Linked DNA regions of Antarctobacter heliothermus. The protein of the gene in region 2 binds, or shares a complex with, the protein of the main gene of each other region. Links are inferred from orthologs where the notes say so. Each region holds a gene or a part of one and is shown on either strand. Other genes may lie near its edges.

Region 1 (7,584 bases), 2.3 Mb from region 2 along the record:
CCCCCTCTTGCAACCGTCAGAATGGAATACTCAGGCTGCGACGGTCAGACTACCCCCACCGCAGCCCACCGGGCTGCACTAGAAAGATGACCCAATACGTCAGGCCCGGCATCCCGCAGCGGTCACTTGTCCAGTTTGGACAACTTGCTTTGCAACTCGGTCAACTGCCGCTTGATCGATTCAAGATCTTCTTTGCCCTGCGACGCGGGTGCCTTGCCCTCCGCATCGGCCGCCGCTCCGGACATTGCCTTCATAAAGGCCTCTTGCTGGGCCTGCATCGCCTCCAGGCTTTTGGCCATCGGGTTCATCGTATTGACGTTCTCCAGCCATTTCGACTGGCTGTCGCGAAACATCTCGAAACTTGCGGCCAGAAACTGCGGCACCGCGCTGGTGGCATGAGTCGTATAGCTGCGCACAAGGTCGGTCAGCACGCTGATCGGCAGGACGCTTTGTCCCTTGCTCTCATTCTCGGCCACGATCTGCAGCAGGTATTGCCGCGTCAGGTCATCACCCGACTTCAGGTCGATGATTTTGACCTCGCGCCCATCTCGGATGAACCCGGCGATGTCCTCAAGTGTGACATAGTCGGAGGTTTCCGTATTGTAGAGCCGCCGGCTGGCGTAGCGCTTGATCAGAAGCGGTTTGTCACTCTCGGCCACAGGCTCCCCTCCCTTGCCAATGATGCATTGCAGCAAGCCTATGCGAGTGCAGAACAAAAAGAAAGTCCAGCGGTATTTATTGTGAAGATGGCCGCTATGCGCTCAGAACAGGCTGCCCTGTTCGGGGAGCTTGGGCTTGGCAGGTTTGCGGGATGAAGATCCACCGCCAAGTTTCAGCTTGCCATCGGCAAATTCGATTTCAAGGCCTGTGGCGGTTTCGGCGGCGCTCTTTGTCGTCACCACATGGCCGTCGCCGCGCACCACCGCATAGCCGCGCCGCAGCGTTTCGCGGTAGCCAAGCGTTTCGTGCAGCCGGGTCAGCGCGTCCAGACGGCTACGCAGATCGGCCTGACGCGCCTCCTGTCCATCCGCCAGACGCCGGGTCAAATCGGCCAGCCGGGTCTTTTGCACCTCGATCTCTCGCAGGATCGGGCGCGCGCTGATCCGGTCGGCGCGGCGTCCCAAGGCCTCCCGCCGTGTCTGTACCAGACGGTCGAGTGCAGGCTTCAGCCGCGCGGCCCGTTCTGACAGGCGGCGCTGTTCGACGGTCATCGCCCGGGTCAGGACGGCGGGGCGCAGGCTGCCTGCGATTTCCGACAGTGCCAGCTTGCGACGGTCGACGCTGCGGGTCAGAGCCTGCGGCAGTCGCTCGCCCATGATGTCCAGCCGCTGGCGCGGCCCGTCCAGCAATTCATCCACACGCGGCAAGGCCCGCGACATGTCGCGCAGGCGTTGACCACGCACCTCCAGACGTTGCGACATGGCGCGGTCCATCCGCAGACCGAAATCGCGCACCGTGCCGATCAGCTCCATCCGCACCGGCACGGCCAGTTCCGCCGCCGCCGTGGGCGTGGGGGCGCGCCGGTCGGACACAAAGTCGATCAAGGTGGTGTCTGTTTCGTGCCCCACCGCAGAGATCAGCGGGATGTCAGAGGCCGCCGCCGCCCGCGCGACCACCTCTTCGTTAAAGCCCCACAGATCCTCGACCGACCCGCCGCCGCGCGCCACGATCAACAAATCCGGACGCGGCAGCGCGCCACCGCGTGATAACCCGTTGAACCCCTCAATCGCCCGCGCCACCTGCGGCGCACAGCCCGCGCCCTGCACCGCCACCGGCCAGATCAAAACCTTGCGCGGGAACCGGTCGCGCAACCGGTGCAGGATATCGCGGATCACCGCACCCGAGGGCGAGGTCACAACACCGATGATCTCTGGCAGATACGGCAAAGGTCGCTTGCGGTCCGCCGCAAACAGCCCCTCGGCCTGCAACATCGCCTTGCGCTTTTCCAGCATCGCCATCAGCGCGCCCGCGCCAGCGGGGCGGATCTCTTCGATGACGATCTGGTACTTGGACTGACCGGGGAAGGTGGTCAGACGCCCGGTGGCGATCACCTCCATCCCCTCTTCGGGCTGGTTCTGCTGGCGCGCGGCCACACCTTTCCACAGGATCCCCGAAATCACCGACCGGTCATCCTTGAGATCCAGATACACATGCCCCGACCTTGGCCGACTGACGCGCCCGACCTCACCGCGCACGCGGACAAAGCCGAATTCGCCCTCGATCACACGTTTCACCGCGCCCGACAGCTCGGATACTGAAAACTCCGGCGTGTTGCCTTCGGCTCCGTCGTCGATCAGATCCATATCGCCTCGCTTGCTCTTGCCTGCGCGTGACCTTAAACGACCCCAAACCGCCGGAAAAGCCACCCCGGGCTTCTTCTTGGTCTAAATACTCTGGGGGAGTCGCCAAAGGCGACGGGGGCATGCCGAAAGCATGCTTCTGGCATGACGCCCCCTCCCGGCCCGAACAGGAGCACGCCCGTGAATATCCTCATCCTTGGCGGCGGTGGCCGCGAACACAGCCTCGCATGGGCCACACTGCAAAACCCCAAATGTGACAAGCTGATCGTCGCCCCCGGCAACGCGGGCATCGAACAGATCGCCGAATGCGCATCGCTGGATATCGAAGACCCGGGGGCCGTGGCGGAATTTGCCGGTGAACACGCCATCGACATGGTGATCGTCGGGCCAGAGGCCCCGCTGGCGGCGGGTGTTGCGGATCGTCTGCGCGAGGCGGGCATTCTGGTCTTTGGCCCCTCTGCGGCTGCCGCACGGCTGGAAGCCTCCAAAAGCTTTACCAAGGAAATCTGCGCCGCCGTGGATGCGCCCACCGCTGGCTATGGCCACTTTACCGATGCCGAAGCCGCCAAAGCGCATATTCACGCCCAAGGCGCGCCGATTGTGGTCAAGGCCGACGGACTGGCCGCAGGCAAAGGCGTGATCATTGCCGAAACGATCAACGACGCCTGCGCCGCGGTCGATGACATGTTCGGCGGCGCATTTGGCGGCGCGGGCGCCGAGGTGGTGATCGAGGAATTCATGACCGGCGAAGAGGCGTCTTTCTTTGTGCTGGTGGACGGCGACATCTGCCTGCCCATCGGCACGGCGCAGGATCACAAGCGCATCGGCGAGGGCGACACCGGCCCCAACACCGGCGGCATGGGCGCCTATTCCCCTGCCCCGGTCCTGACAGATGACATCGCGCAAAAGGCACTGGACGAGATCGTGCGCCCCACCATGGCCGAAATGGTCAAGCGCGGGATGCCCTATCAGGGCGTGCTCTATGTCGGGTTGATGATCGAGAACGGTCAGCCCCGTCTGGTGGAATACAACGTGCGCTTTGGTGACCCGGAATGTCAGGTGCTGATGCTGCGCCTTGGCGCGCAGGCACTGGACCTGATGCATGCCTGCGCAGAGGGGCGTCTGGCAGAGGCGCAGGTCACATGGGCCGACGATCACGCCATGACCGTTGTGATGGCCGCCGAGGGGTATCCGGGCGACTATGCCAAGGGCGCGGTGATCGGCGGGCTGGACGGCCTGCCCGAAGACAGCTTTCAGATGATGTTCCATGCGGGCACCAAATCCGAAGCCGGCAAGGTTCTGACCAATGGCGGGCGGGTGCTGAACGCCACTGCGCGCGGGGCCACCCTGCAAGAGGCGCGCGACCGGGCCTATGCCATGGTCGACGCGGTGGACTGGCCGCAGAACGTGCATCGCCGCGACATCGGATGGCGCGCCCTTGGCTGAGGATTTCGCCTTCCGTCTCGCCCCGATCGGGAAAACCGTGAGCTGGCGTCTGGAGGGCGATCTGTTGACCGGCCCGCACGGCACCTGTGACCTGACCGAGATCGAAACGGCGGCCTTCGTGGAGTCGACCGTCCAACTGATGCGGATGCGACGGCTCGACCTGTGCGGGCCATCGGGGCTTTGCCGCATTTCGATCAACACCCGCGTTGGCCTGTCCCCAAAGAATGCGGACCGCGCCGCCCACCGTACATTGTGTCGCCGGGTGGCCGAACACTTGTCCCGTCGCGCCCCTGACTTGCCGGTAACACTTGGCGAGACCGGAGCAATCAAGGCGCTGTGGTTTGGCGTGGGCGGCCTGTCCTTTTTCATGGGGCTGGGGATCGCTGTTGCCGCACTGGCCAGCGGCGTCAGTTCTGATCGGTGGCCCGGGATGATTGTCCCTTTGATTGCGCTGGTGCTGCTCGGCGGTTGGCTCATGCATCGCTATGCGCTTTGGCGCAAACCAGTAGAAATTCCGGTCTCGGCGCTGCCCACCTTAGTCGATTTGCTCGACCAGCCAAAAGTCCCTGACCAGAACCTTTGATATTTCGCCTGCGGCGCACCGGCGCTAGGGTCGCGCCATGAGCACCTCTGACCACGACAAACCACTGCTGGGCGTCACCCTGATGCTGGGCTTCTGCCTGCTGGCCCCCTTTGCGGATGCATTGGCCAAGCTGCTGGGTCCCGAGATGGCGGTGGGCCAGCTTGTCACCCTGCGCTTTGCCTTTCAGGCGGCGATTCTGGTGCCGCTGACGCTGCTCACCGGGCGGGTCTGGCGGATGGACCTGCACACGTTTGGTTTTGTGGTGCTGCGCACCTTGCTGCACATCGCCGGCGTCGCCTTCGTGTTCACCGCGCTGCTGTTCCTGCCGCTGGCGGATGCGGTGGCCATCGCCTTTGTGATGCCCTTCATCATGTTGCTGCTGGGCTACTGGTTTCTGGGCGAAGAGGTTGGCCTGCGCCGCCTTGTCGCCTGCGCCGTCGGCTTTGTCGGGACCCTGCTGGTGGTCCAACCGGCCTTTACCGACATCGGCTGGCCCGCGCTGCTGCCTTTGGGGGTCGCCGTAATCTTTGCCTTTTTCATGCTGGTGACGCGGCGCATTGCCGGGACCACCGACCCGATCGGGATGCAGGCGGTGTCGGCGATGGTCGCGTTGGTCCTGCTGGTGCCGGTCATGGCGCTGACGCCCGCCGATGTTCTGCCAGAGCTCGCATGGATCGCCCCCGGCCAGCGCGGCTGGGTGCTGATCGCGCTGATGGGCACCGCCGGGACCTTTGCGCATCTGCTGATGACGTGGTCGCTGCGCTATGCGCCCGCCGCGACGCTGGCCCCGATGCAGTATCTGGAAATCCCATTTGCCACCGCCGTAGGGTTTGCCATCTTCGGCGACCTGCCCGGCCCGCTGGCAACGGTGGGCATCGCCATCACCATCGGCGCGGGCCTGTATATCGTCATTCGCGAGCGGGCCATGTTCCGGGCGCGTCCGCCAGCCCCGCAAGCAATGCACTCAGGCACGCCACCGGCAGGATAAGCAGCATGGCCGGCGCATCCATGTGCAACTGCACTGGACCACTGACCTCATTCGAGGTTCCGGTGGTGCCTGCGGGCGTGAACGCCAGCCCGTCGATGGGCCAGCGCAGCCCCGTCGATCGGCCCGTGACCGGCGCCATCGGATATAGTGAAAACCGAGTGCCGTTGGGCAGGTCCAGCGACAACTGCGGCGGGCAGACCATCACCACGTCCTCTGCCCCGATCAGCAAACAGCGCCGGTCCGCGCGCCTGACCAACACGGTCATCGCGGCCAGTTGGTGGTCCAGCCTGTGACCCAGAAAGCCATAGCCAAGGACCAAAGGCGCCTCAATATGGCGCAGGCATTTGTCGAAATCGGTGCTGTTCTGTTCCGGGATCGCGCGCAGCACGCCCGGTGCCAGTTGGCCCTGCACCTCTGGCGACAGCGAATCCATGTCACCGTAGACGGCGTCGGGCATCCGCCCCAGCGACAACAGCTGCACCGCGCCACCGTCGGCTGCTACCACCTGCCGCGCTGCAGGTAAAGCCGCCGCCAGGACCTGTTGGTCGACCTCTCCGCCGCCGACCAGCAGCACCGGCGCATCGTCATGAACAATTTTAACTTTCATGGCCGATTAATGACGGTTTGGGAAACAGATCACAATCCGGTCATGAAATGATACCGTTGACGGCACAGATTTGAACAGCTTTCGTCTCGGTCGACGTGGTAAACACACTGTTGCAGAACGAATGAAAGTGAGCAGACCATGGTGAGTTCGAGCAAGATCCTGACCGTGTCCTACGGCACCTTCTCCTGTACCGCCGAAGGGTTTGACGATCCGATGGAAGTGGTCAAGGAGACGACGCATTTCTTTCGCGGCGTTGTGGGCGAGGATCGGTTTTTCGGCGCGGAACCACCGCAGTTCGATCCCGAACTGGCCACCGAATACTTGCGTGACCGGATGGCCGACACTGGCGGCACGCTGTCGCTGGGCAGCCCGCCGCGTGTGATGGCCGCCGCGGCCTCTGCCGGGGCCATGGCCGCCGCCATGAGCACGCCCGCGGCCCGCGCAGCCGATCATTTGCCCGATGATGACACCATCGAGGCCACCGCTGTTCTGACAGAGACTTTGGCACCGGACGCCCGCGACCTCGACCATGAGGCCGTGCAGGACGACCTGGTGCCCGACGGACCGGAGGTGGCGCCTGCTCCGCCTGCTTCCGCTCCGGACGGAATTGCCGCCAAGCTGGACCGCATCCGCGCGGTTGTCGCGCAAATCGCCGACACGGACACCGACACAGCCGCCGAAGACGACGCGCCGGATGTGGCCGCGCCGATTGAGGACACCCTTGTCGAAGAGGCGCTGGTCGTCGAAACACCCCTCGCCGAGACGTTTGTCGCGGAGGTGCCGGAAGACGACGCACCCGTCGAAGAGGCTTTGATCGAAGAGGAATTGGTCGAAGAGACACCGGACGAAGTGTCCCTAACCGAAGAAACCCCCGACGAAACAGCACATGACGACGCGCTCGAATCGCTGCTGGGCGAACTGGTGGTCGAAAGCGGCAATGCCGAGGCCGCCGATCTGACCGATGATCTTGACCTGGCAGACAGCCACGAGGACGACTACGACGAGCTCGACGAAGTCGAGGATAACGACGACAACGACAGTGTTCTGGACGCCGCCGTCGCCAGCCTTATTGCCAGCAACGACACGGACAAGGCCGACAGCCACGATGACGCGCCTGAACCGGCGACCGCCGAGGCCGACAGCCTCGACCGGGACATCGACGACACCGACGACGCCGATAATGATGACACGATTGAGGCTGTCGCGGCCGCCCTTGGCCGCACCTGGGCTGCCGAAGGGCCGCTGACGCCCCGGTCTACCGATGAGGCAGCAACCGCAGAGCCGCCAGCGCCTGCCACACCGGACCCGCAATTGCGCGCCCGTGTGGTCAAGGTCAAGCGCGCCGCCTTTGAGCATGCCATCGACGACGGCATGCTGGAAGAGGTGCCCGAAGACGCACCAGAAGTCGCGCCAGAAACCGAACTTGAACAGGTGGCACCGCCGCCGGTGGCCAAGTCGGACATCAGCAGCCTGTCACCCGATGAAGAAGAGGAACTCGCCCGCGAGCTCGCCGCTGTGAAGGCCGAACTTGCCAGCGATTTCGGAGCATGGGACGACGACGACGATATCGCGCCGGACCCCACCTTTGCGTCGACCATGCCGGGCATGACCGATGCCGATCTGGGCGAGGACGACGACGATGACACCGCTGTATCCGGAC
Region 2 (11,202 bases):
CACTACCGTGATTTCTTTACCTCGTCGGAATGGCAACAGGCACTGCGCAATTCGTTGATCATTGCGCCGCTGGCGACGATCCTCTCGGTCAGCTTTGGAACGCTGGCGGCGATCGGCCTGTCGGGTGAGCATGTGCCGTTCCGCCGCGCGATCATGGCGATCCTGATCTCGCCGATGATTGTGCCACTGATCATCTCAGCGGCGGGGATGTATTTCTTCTATTCGCGGATTGGATTGCAGGGCACGCTGCTGGGCGTGGTTCTGGCCCATGCCGCCCTTGGTATCCCGTTTGTTATCATTACCGTGACGGCGACACTGGTTGGTTTCGATCGTTCGTTGACGCGGGCGGCGGCCAACATGGGGGCCGATCCAGTCACTACATTCTTTCGGGTGCAGATGCCGTTGATCCTGCCGGGGGTGATTTCGGGCGGCTTGTTCGCCTTCATCACGTCCTTCGATGAGGTGGTGGTGGTGATCTTTGTCGGCTCTGCTCGACAACAAACACTGCCGTGGCAGATGTTCACCGGTCTTCGCGAACAGATCAGCCCGACCATCTTGGCCGTGGCGACGATTCTGGTTATCATTTCGATCGCATTGCTGACCACGGTCGAGCTGTTGCGGCGGCGGTCGGAGAGAATGCGCGGGCTCAGCCCGGGCTAACTTTCGCTTTTATCGCAAATTCGGGCGCGGCACCTCGGTGTCGCGCTTTTGCGTTTAGGGTTTGCAAAGAGATTTGGACCTAATGTCGCCTCCAAACAGGAGACGTCGCATGTCCGAACTCGATCCCGCATTTCCGTCTAGGTTGTCCAATTCTGAGGTGAAATTCCTTCTGTCAGAGGCGATTTATTCGCGCACCGACAAGCGCGGGGTCATTCAGGCCTGCAACCAGGTGTTCTATCGCGTCGCCGGGCATGATTGGGACCGCATCATAGGCGCTCCGCACAAGCTGATCCGCCACCCTGACATGCCGCGTGGGGTATTTCATTTCGTCTGGGAACGACTCAAAACGGGCCAACCGACCGGAGCCTACGTCAAGAACCGTCGATCTTGCGGGCGGTACTACTGGGTCTTCGCTCTCTTCGCGCCGACAGAGGATGGCTATATCTCGACCAGGATCAAGCCAATCTCTCCCCTGTGTGCCGAGGTTCAGGAATTCTATGCTGAAATGCTGGAGCGTGAAAAGGGCGGTGCCAGCCCGGCGGAGTCCGCCGAGGACCTATGCGCCTGGGTCCGCAATAAGGGGTTCACCTGCTATGACGCCTTTCAGAGCCACGCGCTAGCGACTGAATTCGAAGCCCGGTCGCGCCAAATGGGCTGTACCCTTGATCCACGGTTGAAACGGTTCATCGACATGACGCAGGCGATTTCCGATGTCTGGGATGAGGCTGACAGGATGACCGAAGCGTTCAAAGCAATCCGTACGGTTCCGATGAACATGCGTATCATTGCGTCGCGGCTGGAAAACGCCGGTGGCCCGATCAGTGCGATCTCAGTCAACTACAGTCAGATGCTGGAGGAAATGACAACCTGGGTCAAAACCTTCGTCGAAGGGGAGGACTGCGTTTTTGCCAAGATCCGCAATGCCGTGCTGATGGGGCAGTTCCTGACCTTTGCATCGGCAACTGAACGAGAGATGATTACTGCCTTTGGCGCCACGGATGATGCCTATCCAGATGATGTGGACGTCGCGCACGAAATTGCCGTGCTGGCAGGACATGAAAAGCGTTTCATGCAGCAGGCGGCTGACAATCTGTCGTCCGTCGAGCGTGAGGCGCGGCGGTTTTCGCTCAGTGTTTTGGACATGAAACGATTTGTCACCGGGCTGAGTTCAACGCGCATGATGTGCAAGATCGAAAGCGCCAGCCTGTCCGAATCCGGGACAGGGCTGACCGGGATCGTCGAGCAGTTGGACAGTTGCCAGGAAGAGATCGAACAGCGGCTTGCGCGGGTTATGGATCTGAACGCTGTTATCCAGAACAATACCTCGATGCTGCGGTCGATGCTTTGATTGGGTATCCGCATAAAGCACCAAGCCACGGATGTCTGGGCACGGGCGGGATCAACGCGCCACATCGGAAATTCGGCGAATGACGGTGCAAACGGCTGGCTTCACCGCCGATGCTGCCTACGCCAACTCGGAGGCGCTTTTCGGGTTGTCCGAGTTGTTCTGCCCACGCATCGACACAGGGTGTGGTCCATTCAGGCTACTGCGTGGTCCGGCGCGCGGCGGATATGATTGGCCCGAGTTCCACACACCCATCAGGCATCTGGAGAGGCCTAGAGGCGCTATCGCAGCCTTTGAGCATATCAGCGTCATGACCCAATGCCGGAGCGTCCTGGGTCAGCTCCGTGTCGGTAGCGACAAGTTCGTTCAAACGCAAAGCGGCAGGGCCACAGGCCCTGCCGCTGAGAAACCTCGATCCGGCGAATGGACGTTCAGCTGCGGACCAGCTTTTCGTAGTCTTCAGAAATCTCGCGGGTCAATGCGCCGACCTCAAAGTTGAAGTCGCCAATCTGGCCCACTGGCGTGACTTCGGCCGCAGTGCCGGTCAGCCAGCATTGCTCAAAGCCTTCCATCTCTTCGGGCATGATATGACGCTCATGCACCTTGATCTGCTTTCCTTCCAGCATCCCGATCACGGTCTGGCGGGTCAACCCGTTGAGGAAGCAGTCGGGTTTGGGCGTATGCACTTCGCCATCTTTCACGAAAAAGATGTTGGCGCCTGTCGCCTCGGCCACATAGCCGCGATAATCCATGAACAGCGCATCGGAACAGCCTTTGGCCTCTGCCGCGTGTTTCGACGTGGTGCAGATCATGTAGAGACCGGCGGCCTTGGCGTGCACCGGGATCGTCTCTGGCGAGGGGCGCTTCCAGCGCGAGATGTCCAGCTTGGCGCCCTTCATCTTGGCGTCGCCGTAATAGTTACCCCAGGACCAGGCTGCGATGGCCAGTCGGACCGGGTTGCGCGCAGAGGCGACACCCATGTCCGGCCCCGCCCCACGCCACGCAACCGCGCGCACATAGGCGTCCGTCAGGCCGTTGGCGGCCAGTACCGCGATCTTGGCGGCTTCGATCTCATCGACGGTATAGGGGATCTCGAAATCCAGTTCGCGGGCCGAGAAATGCAACCGCTCGGAGTGCTTGCGCGACAAGAAGATCTTGCCGTTGTAGCACCGCTCGCCTTCGAAGACTGAACTGGCATAGTGAAGGCCGTGGGTCAGAACGTGCACATTGGCCGCCCGCCAGTCTACCATCTGGCCATCCAGCCAGATCTTGCCGTCGCGATCGTCATATGCGCCATCTGCCATCTTGGTTCTCCTCACATTCAGCAGGTGATTTTTTTCGATTATTGCGTTTCTTGCGTCCGAAACGGACATAAAGTTGCGTAAAATCTGCGACTCGCTACCAGTTGGTCCTTGGAATGTCAATAAGGCTGACTTAAAGTGCCTCCGGGCCAGACAAGGGCGATTGACGATGTCAGAAGGGCGTACAGCGCAGGGGGAAACCCTGCTTTATCTCACGGATGAACAGCTGCGGCAGGGGGCTGAGGCAATGTTCTTTGCCTATCGGGGGTTTACCGCTGATCCTGACCGTATCCTGGACGGGCTATGCTATGGTCGTGCGCACCACCGCGCGCTGCATTTCATACACACCGCGCCTGGCACGACCGTGAACAACCTGCTGAGCATTCTCGGGGTCACGAAGCAATCGTTGAATCGGGTGCTGCGCACAATGATAGAGGATGGTCTGGTCGAAAGCCGGGTCGGTCGTGTCGACAAGCGCGAGCGCCACCTGTACCTGACAGAGGCGGGCGATACGCTGGAACGTCAATTGTCGGATGCGCAAAGGATGCGGATGCGCGCGGCCTTTCGTGATGCCGGGCCAGAGGCTGTCGCGGGCTTTCGCCGCGTGCTGGAGGCGATGATGGACCCGGAGATGCGCAGGCAGTACCAAAGGCTGAGGGAGGGCCGCGGATGAGCGAGAACGACGCCCATCTGCTGATCGTCGATGACGATGAGCGGATCAGGGGACTGCTGCAAAAATTCCTGATCCGGAACGGGTTCCTTGTTAGTGCGGCGCGGGATGCCGCCCATGCACGGCGGCTGTTGTCCGGGCTGGATTTCGACATGATCGTGCTGGACGTGATGATGCCGGGTGAGGATGGCGTGAGTCTGACAAAGGGGATTCGAGAAACCTCGCAGACGCCGGTACTGTTGCTGACTGCCCGGTCTGAAACAGAGGACCGGATCAAGGGACTCGAGGCCGGAGCGGACGACTATCTGGCCAAGCCATTCGAGCCCAAGGAACTGCTGCTGCGGATCAATGCGATCCTGCGCCGGATGCCAGAGACCACCGCCGAATCCAGCGTGCCCAAGCTGCTGACATTGGGTGACATCCGCTATGACATTGAGCGCGGCGAGATGTGGCAGGGCGAGGATATGGTGCGGCTGACCGCAACAGAAAGCCAGTTGATGCGGATCTTTTCCGCCCGTCCGGGAGAGCCGCTGAGTCGCGCCAAGCTGGTAGAGGAGCTGGGCCGCGATAAAGGGCAGGCGCAGGAACGCGCGGTCGATGTTCAGATCACCCGACTGCGGCGCAAGATGGAGGCGGACCCCAAGCAACCGCGCTATTTGCAGACGGTACGCGGGGCGGGATACATGCTGGCGCCCGACTGACGGCCCGACTGACTGGTTGTGGGGACGCACGTTTCGCGTTTTTGTCGGGCTGAGGCGCTTTCGGATCGGGCGCTTTTCAGGTGTTATTTCGGAAAAGAAACTGGGGGCACGATGGCAACGGCACTCTTTACCCACGCGGATGCGCTGGATCATGTGACGCCCGAAGGGCATCCAGAGCGAGTGGCGCGGATCGAACATCTGCTGCACGCGTTGGCCGGGTTGGATCTGGTGCGCGAAACCGCACCAGAGGCGACAGAGGCGCATTTACGGCTTTGCCATCCACAGCGCTACATCGACCGGATTCGGTCGGCTGTGCCGGACAGTGGTCAATTCCAGTTGGATGCGGATACTTGGCTGTCGTCAGGCTCATTCCGTGCCGGGTTGCGTGGTGCGGGTGCGGCGATTGCGGCGGTGGATATGGTGCTGGGCGGACAGGTGGCCAATGCGTTTTGCGCCATGCGCCCGCCGGGACACCATGCCGAAACAGAGACGCCGATGGGGTTTTGCCTGTTTGGCAACGTAGCTATCGCCGCCAAACTCGCGTTGGAGGCACATGGGCTGGCCCGCGTCGCAGTGGTCGATTTCGACGTACACCATGGCAATGGGACGCAGGACTTGCTGTGGGACGAGGCGCGTTCGCTGTTCATCGGCTCACACCAGATGCCGCTTTGGCCAGGCACTGGCGGGGTGGAAGATCGTGGCGAGCATGACAATGTGCTCAACCTGCCACTGCCGCCCGGATCGGGCGGGTCCGAGATGCGCAGCGTCTGGACGCCTGCGCTATCGCGTATCCGCGACTTTCAGCCCGAATTGCTGATCATCTCCGCCGGCTTTGACGCGCATCAGGATGATCCGCTGGCGCAGTTGGAATGGAACGTTGACGATTTCCGCTGGATCACTCGCGAATTGTGCGATCTGGCGGCGGATGTCTGCGACGGTCGCGTGGTGTCCTGCCTCGAAGGGGGCTATGACCTTGGCGCGCTCAGCACAAGCGGCAAGGCGCATGTGGAAATCTTGATGGAGGCAGGCCAATGAGCGAGACACCGGTCGAAGAGATGAGTTTTGAGCAGGCCATGACCGAACTGGAAAAGGTCGTGGGGATGCTGGAACGCGGCGACGTGGCTCTGGAAGAGTCGATCACGCTGTATGAGCGTGGCGCACAACTGAAAAAACGCTGTGAGCAAAAGCTGAAGGATGCCGAGGAAAAGGTTGCCCTCATCACGCTGGACAGCGACGGCAACCCAGTGGGGACGAAGCCGGTCGAGGGGCTCTGATGAGCTTTGATGACGGGCTGGCGTCGGCGGCCTCTGCGATCGGCACACATCTGGAAACGGTCCTGGCCGACTTTCCCGATCTGCCTGTGACGCGAGCGATGGGCTATGCAGTGGCGGGTGGTAAACGCCTGCGTGGCTATCTGGTGCTGGAGGGCGCGCGCCTGCATGGCGTGGCACCGGAGCGCGCGATCTGGCCTGCCTGTGCGATTGAGGCAATCCACGCCTATAGCCTCGTCCATGACGATCTGCCGTGTATGGATGACGATGACCTGAGACGTGGTCTGCCCACGGTGCATCGGAAATGGGATGAGGCAACCGCAGTATTGGCGGGGGATGCCTTACAGACCCTCGGGTTTGAAATGGTCGCACGGGATGCCTGTCATGACGACCCGGTGGTCCGAGCCGATTTGGCGCTGAGCCTTGCAAGGGCCTCTGGCGCGCAGGGCATGGTGCTTGGACAGGCATTGGACATGGCGGCGGAACAGGCGGATACGCCATTGACGTTGGATGAGATCACGGCCCTGCAGGCGGGCAAGACCGGCGCGCTGATCTGCTGGGCGGCAGAGGCGGGCGCACGGATGGCGCGTGTCGATCTGACACCGCTTACGGGCTATGCGCAGCGCCTTGGCCTTGCCTTTCAAATCGCCGATGACATTCTGGATGTCGAAGGGGACGCAGCGCAGATGGGCAAGGCGGTGGGCAAGGACGCGGATCGCGGCAAGGCGACCTTTGTCAGCCTGCTGGGATTGGACGGGGCGAAACGCCGCGCCGAAACCCTTGTGACCGAGGCGTGTGATTGCCTATCTTTGTATGGTGCAGAGGCGATCAACTTGCAGCAGGCCGCGCGCTTCGTTATTGCGCGGCGGACCTGACCAGACGGAGGCTGCCCCATGACCGATCGGCCCCAGACCCCCTTGCTTGACCGGGTGACATCCCCGGCGGACCTCAAGCAGTTTTCCGATGCCGAGCTGGAACATCTGGCTGTAGAATTGCGGGCAGAAACAATTTCTGCCGTGTCCGAGACCGGCGGCCACCTTGGCGCGGGCCTTGGCGTGGTCGAACTGACGGTGGCGTTGCATGCGATCTTTGACAGTCCGCGTGACAAGATCATCTGGGACGTCAGTCACCAGTGTTACCCGCACAAGATCCTGACCGGGCGGCGCGACCGTATCCGCACCTTGCGGCAAAAGGACGGGCTGTCGGGGTTCACCAAACGATCTGAGTCACCCTACGATCCCTTTGGCGCAGCGCATTCCAGCACCTCCATCAGCGCCGCCCTTGGTTTTGCCGTGGCGCGCGATCTGGGGGGGCTGTGTGACACCGGGCACGGCGATGCCATTGCCGTGATCGGCGACGGCGCGATGAGCGCGGGCATGGCGTTTGAGGCGATGAACAACGCGGGCCATCTGGGCAAGCGGCTGATCGTGATCCTCAACGACAATGAGATGAGCATCGCACCTCCCACTGGCGCGATGTCCTCTTACCTCAGCCGTCTGTACGCCGAGGCCCCGTTTCAGGATCTCAAGGCCGCCGCCAAGGGGGCGGTGTCCTTTCTTCCCGAACCCTTCCGCGAAGGCGCGCGGCGCGCCAAGGAGATGCTCAAGGGCATGACCGTGGGCGGGACGCTGTTCGAGGAGCTGGGGTTCTCCTATCTTGGGCCACTGGACGGGCATGACCTCGACCAGTTGTTGCCGGTCCTGCGCACGGTACGTCAGCGCGCCACCGGGCCGATCCTGCTGCATGTGCTGACCAAAAAGGGCAAGGGCTATAGCCACGCCGAACATGCTCCGGACAAGGGGCACGCGCGGGCCAAGTTCGACGTTGTCACCGGCAAGCAGAAAAAGGCACCGTCCAATGCGCCCAGCTATACCAAGGTGTTTGCGCAGGCGCTGTTGCAGCACGCCGCCGACGATCCGCGCATCTGCGCGGTGACAGCGGCGATGCCGGACGGCACCGGGCTGGATCTGTTCGCGGAACGCTATCCGTCACGGTGTTTCGATGTGGGCATCGCCGAACAGCATGGCGTGACCTTTTCCGCCGGGCTGGCGGCGGGCGGGATGCGGCCATTCTGCGCGATGTATTCGACGTTTCTACAGCGCGGCTATGATCAGGTTGTGCATGACGTGGCGATCCAGCGTCTTCCGGTGCGCTTTGCCATCGACCGCGCGGGGCTGGTGGGCGCGGATGGCGCGACCCATGCGGGCAGCTTTGATGTTGCTTACTTGGCTAACCTGCCCGGCTTTGTCGTGATGGCTGCGGCGGACGAGGCAGAGCTGAAGCATATGGTCGCCACCGCCGCCGCGCATGACGAGGGGCCGATCGCCTTTCGCTATCCGCGCGGAGAGGGCTCGGGTGTGGAGATGCCGGAACGCGGTCAGGTGCTGGAGATCGGCAAAGGCCGCATGATGCGTGAAGGCAAGGGCGTCGCTATCTTGTCCTTTGGCACGCGCCTGTCCGAAGTGCTGAAAGCGTGTGAGGCTCTGGAGGCGCGCGGCGTATCGCCCACCGTGGCGGATGCGCGTTTTGCCAAGCCGCTGGACCGGGACCTGATCCTGCAACTGGCGCGGGATCATGAGGCGTTGATCACCATTGAAGAGGGCGCCATCGGTGGCTTTGGCAGCCATGTGGCGCAGCTACTGGCCGAAGAGGGTGTTTTTGACAGCGGTTTGAAATATCGTTCAATGGTGCTGCCTGATACCTTTATCGACCATGCCAGCCCGACGGACATGTACGCGGCGGCCAAAATGAACGCGTCGGACATCGAGACGAAGGTGCTCGAGGTTCTGGGCGCAAGGGTGCTGGACAAGCGGGCCTGACCGGGCCCGCCTCTGCCGTTTCAGATCAGACCCGACCAGAGCGAGACCAGCGCCAGAACGACCAGACCGGCCTGAATATACCCGGCCAGTAGATACAGACCGTCGCGCGTCATCACGCCGAACATCATCATTGCCACCGCCCCGGCAAAGAACGAGGTCACAAAGGGCAGGATCTCGAGAAACGGCCAGGACAGCGCGATCAGCGTCACTGCCGCAAAGGCAAGCGGCCTCACCGGGCGCGAGGTCAGCAGCCTGAGCCGACCACTGCTGTGCCGATCCATCCAGCCCGCCGGTTTGCTGAGCCAGTCGATCGCCTTGGTCATCTTTTTCGCGCTGACACTGCGACGATGCAGAAAACCGGGCAACCACAGATGCCGCCGTCCCAGCAAGGCCTGAATCGACACCAGCATTGTGATCAGCGCGCCGATGGTTGGACTGCCCGGAATGCCGGAAATCGGTGAAACCAGAACAATCGCGGGGACAAGGATCACGGCGGCAAAGGATTGGTCACCAACGCGGCTCAGCACGTCGCCGACAGAGACCCGCGTGTCACCCTCGCCGGGGCGCATGGCCTCCAGCAATTCCCCAAGGGATTGTGGGCTGCGTTTGGATGTCGTCTCTGTTGTTTCAGGGTCGGCGGTCATCATTCGGACGCCTGTTCGGCGGCGAGGATTGCCGCCAGTGCGCTTTGATAATCGGGATAGCGCAGGGTCACGCCCAATTCCTTTTTGATACGTTCGTTCGAAACGCGTTTGCTTTCGCCATAGAAACTGCGGGCCATCGGGGAAAGTTCCGCCTCTTCAAAGGCGACCTCGGGCGGGACGGGCATCCCCAGCATCTCAGCGGCGCAGGCGATCACGTCCTGCGGCGGGGCGGGCGCGTCATCACACAGGTTGTAGACAGCGCCCGGATTGGGTTGCGCGATGGAGGCACGCAAGACTTGCGCGATATCCTCGACATGGATGCGAGAGAAAACCTGATCGGGCTTGATGATCCGCCGCGCGGTGCCTTTGCGCAGCTTGGCAAAGGGTCCGCGTCCGGGACCGTAGATGCCCGCCAGACGGAAGATATGCAGCGGCAATTCGGGAATGTCGGCCCATGCCTGTTCGGCGGCGACCCGCATCTGGCCGCGTCGGCTGGACGGGGTCAGGGGGGAGCCCTCATCGACCCAGCCGCCCGCATGGTCGCCATAGACGCCTGTGGTCGAGAGATAGCCCGCCCATTCCAGCGCGGGCGCGTGACGGGCGATGTCAGGGCCGATCATGCGCAGAGCGGGATCACCCTCGGCGTCCGGAGCCGCTGAGATCAGCAGATGGGTCGCGTGTTGCAGCGCCTCTGTCACGGCCTCTGCCTGCCACAGGATCGGGGTGATCCCGGTGGCGGAAAGCTGCGCCATCTTGTCGGCACTGCGTGTGGTTCCGATCACCTGCCAGCCCTCGGGCAGCAAAACATCGGCAAGAGCGCGCGCGGAAAATCCGTGGCCAAGGGAGAGCAGGGTACAAGTCATTGGCCTTAGTTGGCGCTGCGGGCGTCAAGTTGCAAGTCTTGTCGCGATGTCGCAGGCGGGAAACGACGCGCGGACCGGCGCCGGTGTTTTGCGTGGCTCGGGCGGCGTTTCGCCGACGCGACGGCTGCGGACTCGCGCCGTTAAAAAACGCGGGCTAGGACAAAACCGTTCTTTCCGGAGTTTTCGACATGCTGGCCCGTCGCGCCTTTCTGTTCACCGCCCTTGCCGCCGTTGCGGGGTGTTCCACTGCCCCGCGTGAGACCCGCGCAGGGGACGGTCCCGTGCCGAAGGCGCTGCCGCTGCACCCCAATGAAACGCCCGAATTGCGCGCCAAGATCAACAAATGGGCGGACCACTACGAGTTGCCGCGCGGGCTGGTGCATCGTCTGGCGATCCGCGAAAGCACCCACAACCCCAAGGCGCGCAGCGGACCGTATTGGGGCTTGTTGCAGATCTTGCCGCAGACCGCGCGCACCATGGGCTTTCAAGGCCAGAACAAGGACCTGTTGGATGCGGATACCAACCTGAAATACGGGCTGAAGTATCTCAAAGGCGCCTACGTCGTCGCGGACGGGAACTGGGACAATTCTATCAAATGGTACGCGCGCGGTTACTACTATGAGGCCAAGCGCTTGGGCCTGCTGGTCGAGACCGGATTGCGACCGGGCTGAACCAGAGACGATTTTCCACGAAAAATCGGTTCACCCGGTTGGGGATTCGCGTTTAGGCTGCAGATATGCAGGATGAACCGGATCTAAACGCCGCCTACGGGCTGGAAACCCCCGACGACAATCGCAGGCTCTATGCGCAATGGGCTGCGACCTATGACGATGAATTTGCCGTGGACATGGATTACATGCTGCCGCTGCACGTCGCCGAGGCCTATGCCGCAGCGGGCGGGCAGGGGCCTGTGATCGACCTTGGCGCA

The links.
Region 1: the proteins of ANTHELSMS3_RS10300 (region 2) and xseA are in contact, whole or in part, in a cryo-EM structure (PDB 8TXR), measured with the Escherichia coli proteins. The link is inferred for Antarctobacter heliothermus from one-to-one orthologs.

Annotation. Positions count from the first base shown.
Region 1 is NZ_CP022540.1:4,478,869-4,486,452, forward strand. What follows is about bases 33-2,865. They hold xseA (exodeoxyribonuclease VII large subunit), read right to left. Parts: upstream 2,304-2,865; coding sequence 762-2,303; downstream 33-761. Other genes in these bases: phaR (polyhydroxyalkanoate synthesis repressor PhaR), read right to left, coding at 123-659; purD (phosphoribosylamine--glycine ligase), read left to right, coding at 2,481-2,865. Outside these bases: more of purD, read left to right, coding at 2,866-3,746; ANTHELSMS3_RS21225 (hypothetical protein), read left to right, coding at 3,784-4,329; ANTHELSMS3_RS21230 (DMT family transporter), read left to right, coding at 4,367-5,317; ANTHELSMS3_RS21235 (thiamine diphosphokinase), read right to left, coding at 5,238-5,924; ANTHELSMS3_RS21240 (hypothetical protein), read left to right, coding at 6,063-7,584. UniProt on the Escherichia coli protein: Bidirectionally degrades single-stranded DNA into large acid-insoluble oligonucleotides, which are then degraded further into small acid-soluble oligonucleotides.
Region 2 is NZ_CP022540.1:2,163,514-2,174,715, forward strand. Bases 4,434-7,329 are described here. They hold ANTHELSMS3_RS10300 (exodeoxyribonuclease VII small subunit), read left to right. Parts: upstream 4,434-5,708; coding sequence 5,709-5,951; downstream 5,952-7,329. Other genes in these bases: ANTHELSMS3_RS10290 (response regulator), read left to right, coding at 4,434-4,677; ANTHELSMS3_RS10295 (histone deacetylase family protein), read left to right, coding at 4,789-5,712; ANTHELSMS3_RS10305 (polyprenyl synthetase family protein), read left to right, coding at 5,951-6,823; dxs (1-deoxy-D-xylulose-5-phosphate synthase), read left to right, coding at 6,842-7,329. In the rest of the region: ANTHELSMS3_RS10270 (ABC transporter permease), read left to right, coding at 1-660; ANTHELSMS3_RS10275 (PAS domain-containing protein), read left to right, coding at 770-2,008; ANTHELSMS3_RS10280 (branched-chain amino acid aminotransferase), read right to left, coding at 2,437-3,309; ANTHELSMS3_RS10285 (MarR family winged helix-turn-helix transcriptional regulator), read left to right, coding at 3,476-3,979; more of ANTHELSMS3_RS10290, read left to right, coding at 3,976-4,433; more of dxs, read left to right, coding at 7,330-8,767; ANTHELSMS3_RS10315 (exopolysaccharide biosynthesis protein), read right to left, coding at 8,788-9,414; ANTHELSMS3_RS10320 (SDR family oxidoreductase), read right to left, coding at 9,411-10,274; ANTHELSMS3_RS10325 (lytic transglycosylase domain-containing protein), read left to right, coding at 10,463-10,945; ANTHELSMS3_RS10330 (class I SAM-dependent DNA methyltransferase), read left to right, coding at 11,011-11,202. UniProt on the Escherichia coli protein: Bidirectionally degrades single-stranded DNA into large acid-insoluble oligonucleotides, which are then degraded further into small acid-soluble oligonucleotides.